Regions from separate parts of the Bradyrhizobium sp. BLXBL-01 genome, predicted to be linked through region 2. Evidence: predicted binding sites of a transcription regulator. Region 2 holds the regulator's gene; each other region holds the start of a gene.
What was found. Region 2 encodes LexA, which represses DNA repair genes until DNA is damaged. Its sites were predicted from a motif close to TGTTCNNNNTGTGTTCNG; they were not measured.

Region 1 (2,197 bases), 120 kb from region 2:
TCCGGAAGACCGGAATGAGAAACGGAAGTGGGGAATGGATATGAAGAAGCTTTTGCTGGCTTCGGCCAGTTTGTTCGCACTCAGCGCGTTGGCACCGGCCTCGGCGGCCGATTTGGCGGCCCGCCCCTACGCCAAGGCTCCGGTGGCGCCGATCGCGGTGTACAACTGGAGCGGCTTCTACCTCGGCATCAACGGCGGCGGTGCATCGAGCCGCAATTGCTGGGATCTCAATGCCGTGCTCGGTGTGGCAATCCCGGTCGTGTCCGAAGGCTGTCACAACGCGACCGGCGGTCTCGTCGGCGGCCAGGTCGGTTATCGTTGGCAGTCGGCTAACTGGGTGTTCGGCCTTGAAGCCCAAGGCGACTGGGCCAACCTGAAGGGATCGAACGCGAGCCCGCTCGCCGCTTTCGCACCCGTGGTCAATCAGACCAGAATCGATGCCCTCGGCCTGTTCACCGGCCAGGTCGGCTACGCCTGGAATAACGTGCTCTGGTACGTGAAGGGCGGCGCCGCGGTCACGCACGCCAAGTATGACGGCCTTCTCGGCGGCGTGGTCTTCGATAGCGCGAGCGAGACGCGCTGGGGCGGCGCAGTCGGCACCGGCATCGAATTCGGTTTCGCACCGAACTGGTCCGTTGCGATCGAATACGACCACTTGTTCATGGGCGGCCGCAACGTCAATTTCACGGTGCTTGGCATCAACGACCGGACCGACCGCATCAAGCAGGATGTCGACATGGGCACCGTTCGCCTCAACTACACCTTCGGCGGCCCGGTCGTCGCGAAGTACTGATCTTCCAAGTCACATCGTCACGAAAGGCCGGCCTCGCGCCGGCCTTTTGCTTTGGGCGGGCTGTTCCGACAGGGGTTCCGCAGCGCTCCTGCTGCCAGATGCCGCCAGCGCGCCAACAATCCGTTGACGATTCGCAACTCCCACTGGAAATCCGCCGCCGTTCTTCCTACGTTCGCTGCCATACCCATCGGCGCCGATCCCGGTTCCGGGCGAAGCGCGCCTTTTGCATTGGCGCGATCGCGCGTCTTTGGATTCCTCGAGGACCTCTGGGATGGACGAAGTGATCAGGGCGAAGCGCCAACAACAGAACGCGGGCTCGAGCCTGCGCGCAATTACGATCCGCGGCGCGCGCGAGCACAACCTCAAGAATATCGACGTCGAGATTCCCCGCGACAAGCTGGTGGTGTTCACCGGCCTATCCGGCTCCGGCAAATCCTCGCTCGCCTTCGACACCATCTATGCCGAGGGCCAGCGCCGCTACGTCGAATCGCTGTCGGCCTATGCCCGCCAGTTCCTGGAGATGATGCAGAAGCCCGACGTCGACCAGATCGACGGCCTGTCGCCGGCGATCTCGATCGAGCAGAAGACGACGTCGAAGAACCCGCGTTCCACCGTCGGCACCGTTACCGAGATCTACGACTACATGCGCCTGCTTTGGGCGCGCGTCGGCGTGCCCTATTCGCCGGCCACGGGCCTGCCGATCGAGAGCCAGACCGTCTCGCAGATGGTCGACCGCGTGCTGGCGCTGCCGGAGGGCACCCGCCTCTATCTGCTCGCCCCCGTCGTGCGCGGCCGCAAGGGCGAGTACAAGAAGGAGCTCGCCGAATGGCTCAAGAAGGGCTTCCAGCGCGTCAAGATCGACGGCACCTTCTATGAGCTGGCGGAAGCCCCGAGCCTCGACAAGAAGTTCCCGCACGACATCGACGTCGTGGTCGACCGCATCGTGGTGCGCGCCGATATCGGCCAGCGCCTCGCCGAGAGCTTCGAGACTGCGCTGAAGCTCGCCGAAGGCCTCGCCGTCGTCGAGTTCGCCGATGCGCCAGCGGCGGCTGCCCCTGCGGAGGAGAAGAAGAAGACCGCAAAGATCCACGACAAGAGCGGCCCCGAGCGCATCCTGTTCTCGGAAAAGTTCGCCTGCCCGGTCTCCGGCTTCACCATCCCCGAGATCGAGCCGCGCCTGTTCTCCTTCAACAACCCCTACGGCGCCTGCCCCGCCTGCGGCGGCCTCGGCGTCGAGCAGCATGTCGACGAGGACCTCGTCATCCCCGAGAAGGATCTGACGCTGCGCAAGGGCGCGATCGCGCCCTGGGCCAAATCGTCATCGCCCTATTACGTGCAGACGCTGACCGCGCTCGGCAAGCACTACAAATTCACACTCGACACCAAGTGGAAGGACCTGCCGAA
Region 2 (2,197 bases):
TCGGCGAAAGCGAGCTCCGTTCCCGGCAGCAGACAGACCGCGACGGAGAGATCGGCTTCGGAGGCGAAGCCGCGCGTCGAGGTGCCGCGGAAGGTTGTCGTGACGATCGTCTCGCCAACTTCGGCGGGGCGCGTCGCGACGGCATGCAGGCTATAGTCACACATCGGGTGCTCCTCATACTGGGATAGCGACCCGCGTCTCTTTCGAGGCGCAGGCCTCTATCAGAGTGGAAGCCTCCAACGCTCTGCTCGGTTATGGGCAAATCTGCGGCTCGCATCCGCAGCACGCGATCACATTATCTTTCCCGGATTCGATAGGAACAAACCTCGCGTCCTTGCATTTGGCCCGCACTATCGGCGCTGTCGGCACAACTCTACCGGCGGAGCGAAATGGCCGCGTGTCCGCATGGGCGAGTGTCGCGCGGGAAGAGGCGCCGAACAGTCAGCGCAGAACCAGAAAGACCATCCAGCCGGAGCGGACAAGTATCCGCTCCAATCTTGGATCGACGATCGAAGCGCGCGTAGCGCTTACTTCCGGTATCAGTACTTCCGGTAAAGCCCGATCAGCTTGCCCTGGATCTTCACGCGGTTCGGCGGAAGAATGCGGACCTCGTAGGCGGCATTGGCGGGCTCGAGCGCGATCGAGGCGCCGCGGCGGCGGAAGCGCTTGAGCGTGGCCTCCTCGTCGTCGATCAGCGCCACCACAATGTCGCCGGTATTGGCGGTCTCGTTGCGCTGGATCAGCGCCATGTCGCCGTCGAGGATGCCGGCCTCGACCATCGAATCGCCGCGCACCTCGAGCGCGTAGTGCTCGCCGGAGCCGAGCATGTCCGGCGGGACGCTGATGGTGTGGCTGCGGGTCTGCAGCGCCTCGATCGGCGTGCCGGCCGCGATGCGGCCCATCACGGGCACCGCGACGGGGCGCTCGCCCTCATCCGCGGGCGGGCTGGAGCTCGCGCGCACCTTGCCGAGATTGCCCTCGATGACGCTCGGGGTGAAGCCGCGGCGATTGCCGGCTGCGGCCTGGAGCTCGGGCAGCTTGATCACCTCGATGGCACGGGCGCGGTTGGGCAGGCGGCGAATGAAGCCGCGCTCCTCAAGCGCAGTGATCAGGCGATGAATGCCTGACTTCGAGCGCAGGTCGAGCGCATCCTTCATCTCGTCGAAGGACGGCGGCACGCCGCTTTCCTTCAGACGTTCGCTGATGAACCGCAGAAGCTCGTATTGTTTGCGCGTCAACATCTCGACCAAAGTCCCCCGGTTGATGTCGTTCGATTCCGAGACGATGAAGTCGGCAATAAGCCGCTACATCCTCGAAACAAATCATGAACGGACACTATATGTTCGATATGTGTTCCGCAACTGCTTAATTTATGGTGAACGCGGCCGAACTCGCGGAATGCGTGTGGCTCAGCAGCTCAGACGGGCAGCCGCAGCACCTCGCAAGGTGTGCCGGCCTCGGCCTTCGGCGCGAACGGTGCGCGCACGAGAAGTACCTGTGCCGCAGAGAGATTCGCAAGCAGGGAGGAGTCCTGATGGCTGACGGGAAGGGCGACGCGCGTGCCGTCGTCGCGCACCTCCAGCCGCGCACGCAGATAATCCTCGCGCTGATCGTTGGCGCCGAGGTCGCGGCCCAGCACGGCGCGCTCGCGCTGATGATGAATCACTGAACCGCCCGACAGGGCCCGAATCAAGGGCACCATGAACAGGAAGGCGCACACGTATGACGACACGGGATTGCCGGGCAGGCCGATCACGCGCATCGCGCCGAGGCGACCATGCATCATCGGCTTGCCGGGCCGGATCGCGATCTTCCAGAACGCCATCTCGATGCCTTCGCCCTTGAGCGCCTGCTGGACCAGATCGTGGTCGCCGACCGACGCACCGCCGGTCGTGACCAGGATGTCGGCACCGCTCTCGCGCGCGCGGCGGATGCCGGCGGACGTGGACTCCAGCGTATCGGCGGCAATTCCGAGGTCGATGGTCTCGGCGCCCTCGCTGCGGGCAAGGGCGTGCAGGGCATAGCCATTGGAATAGACGATCTGACCGGGACCAGGCGCGGTGCCCGGCATGACCAGCTCGTCGCCGGTGGCGAGAATCGCGACCCTCGGGCGGCGGATAACGCCGAGATAAGGATGATTCATTCCGGCGGCGAGGGCGAGATCGCGCTCGGTGAGACGGATTCCCTTGCGCAGCAG
Region 3 (2,197 bases), 2.6 Mb from region 2:
CGACATTGGCAAAAGCCGGCGCCTTGTCCTTCAATTCGGTGACGATGCGCTCGGCGACCTTGGGGCCGACGCCGGGCGTGCGCGCCACCGCGGCCTTGTCGCGCAGCGCGATGGCATTGGCGAGATCGGCCGGCGACAGCGTGCCGAGCACGGCGAGCGCGACCTTGGCACCGACACCCTGCACGGTCTGCAGCAGGCGAAACCATTCGCGCTCCTGATCGGTGCGGAAGCCGAACAGTTTGATTTGATCCTCGCGGACATAGGTCTCGATCGACAGCACCGCGGCTTCGCCTGGCGAGGGCAGATGCTGCAAAGTGCGCGAGGAACAGTGCACCTGATAGCCGACGCCGCCGACGTCGAGGATGACGAAGTCCTCGCCGTAAGAATCGATCAGGCCCTTGAGCTTGCCGATCATATCCCCACCACCTTCAGCCGCAGCGCGGTGCTCTGGCGGTGATGAGCGTGGGTGATGGCGATGGCGAGCGCGTCGGCGGCGTCCGCGGACGGCGGCTCGGCCTTCGGCAGCAGGATCTTCAGCATCATCGCGATCTGTTGCTTGTCGGCGTGGCCGGCGCCGACCACGGTCTTCTTGACCTGGTTCGGCGCGTATTCGGCGACAGAAATGCCGAACATTGCGGGCGCAAGCATGGCGACGCCGCGGGCCTGTCCGAGCTTCAGCGTAGCAACGCCGTCCTTGTTGACAAAAGTCTGCTCGACCGCGGCTTCCATCGGCTGGTGGCTGGACAAGACGGAAGCGAGGCCTTCATGGATCGCAAGCAGCCGGCTCGCCAGCGGCAAATCGTCCGGCGGTTCCACCGAGCCGCAGGCGAGGTAGATCAGGCGATTGCCCTCAGCCTCGATCACACCCCAGCCGGTGCGGCGCAGGCCGGGGTCGATGCCGATGATGCGAACGGGGCCACGAATCGGAAGCGCAGTCATGGGCCAGTGATAGCGGCTGGCCGCGGGATGGGAAACAGAAACAGAACGGAAGTAACAGGGGAAGTGGGGTATCTCGGGTGAGCACCGCCGCCCACTCCACATTCCGTCGTCATACCCCGCGAAAGCGGGGTATCCAGTACGCCGCGGCTTATCCGTATCCCTCTCGCGTCTCTGGAATACTGGGTCGCCCGGTCAAGCCGGGCGACGACAGCAGAATCCGGAGCGAGGTATCAGCCGCCCATCTTCGCCATCAGCGCGTCCGACACCTCGAAATTGGCGTAGACGTTCTGGACATCGTCGTGCTCGTTGAGCAGGTCCATCAGCTTCAAGAGCTTCTCGCCGGTCTCGTCGTCGACCGTCACCGTGTTCTGCGGCTTCCAGATCAGCGCGGCCTTGCGCGGCTCGCCGAACTTGGCTTCCAGCGCCTTGGCAACGTCGCGATAGCCTTCGGTCGAGGCGTAGATCTCGTGGCCGCCCTCGCCGGACACGACGTCGTCTGCGCCGGCCTCGATCGCAGCGTCCAGCACCGCATCGTCGGAGGCGACGCTGCGGTCGTATTCGATGACGCCGGTGCGGTCGAACATGAAGGAGACCGAGCCGGTTTCGCCGAGATTGCCGCCGGACTTGGTGAAGAAGGAGCGGATGTCGGAGGCGGCGCGGTTGCGATTGTCGGTCAGCGCCTCGACGATGACGGCGACGCCGCCCGGGCCATAGCCCTCGTAGCGGATCTCGTCATAGTTCTCGCCGTCGCTGCCGAGCGCCTTCTTGATGGCGCGCTCGATATTGTCCTTCGGCATGTTCTCCTGGCGCGCAGCGATCACGGCGGCGCGCAGGCGCGGGTTCATGGCGGGGTCGGGCGTGCCCAGCTTGGCGGCGACGGTGATTTCACGCGCCAGCTTGCCGAACAGCTTCGACTTCTGGGCATCCTGCCGCCCCTTGCGGTGCATGATGTTCTTGAATTGGGAATGTCCGGCCATGCTTGGTCTCGTGAGGGAAGCGTGCGTCAAGGTGAGTGCGGGAAGCGCGGCCTTATAGGCCGCCCACCCACCGGAATCAAAGGGCTCGGCTGCTCCTGAGGTAGCCCTGTAAAGGTAGCCGCCGTAATGGCGCCTGCCTAGATGTCGGGCACCGTTAACCCTGATTTCATTCCGACTTGCGAAAATAGCGCCCGACCGTTCCCCGACAAGAGAGAGCTGATGGCGTTCGGACTATTTCGGAAGCGTCTGCCGGACACGGCCGCGCCTGCGGCAGCCCCGGA

Region 1: the regulator LexA is predicted to act here: its motif matches at 952-969, upstream of uvrA (excinuclease ABC subunit UvrA).
Region 3: the regulator LexA is predicted to act here: its motif matches at 970-987, upstream of ruvC (crossover junction endodeoxyribonuclease RuvC).

Annotation. Positions count from the first base shown of each region.
Region 1 is NZ_CP182471.1:4,061,953-4,064,149, reverse strand. Features, by position in the region: gene ACNJYA_RS18865 (outer membrane protein) at 41-793, shown strand; gene uvrA (excinuclease ABC subunit UvrA) at 1,065-2,197, shown strand, end outside.
Region 2 is NZ_CP182471.1:3,942,871-3,945,067, forward strand. Features, by position in the region: gene ACNJYA_RS18285 (hypothetical protein) at 1-164, opposite strand, end outside; gene lexA (transcriptional repressor LexA) at 540-1,241, opposite strand; gene ACNJYA_RS18295 (molybdopterin molybdotransferase MoeA) at 1,418-2,197, opposite strand, start outside.
Region 3 is NZ_CP182471.1:1,378,686-1,380,882, reverse strand. Features, by position in the region: gene ruvA (Holliday junction branch migration protein RuvA) at 1-415, opposite strand, end outside; gene ruvC (crossover junction endodeoxyribonuclease RuvC) at 412-939, opposite strand; gene ACNJYA_RS06470 (YebC/PmpR family DNA-binding transcriptional regulator) at 1,170-1,916, opposite strand; gene ACNJYA_RS06465 (methyl-accepting chemotaxis protein) at 2,136-2,197, shown strand, end outside.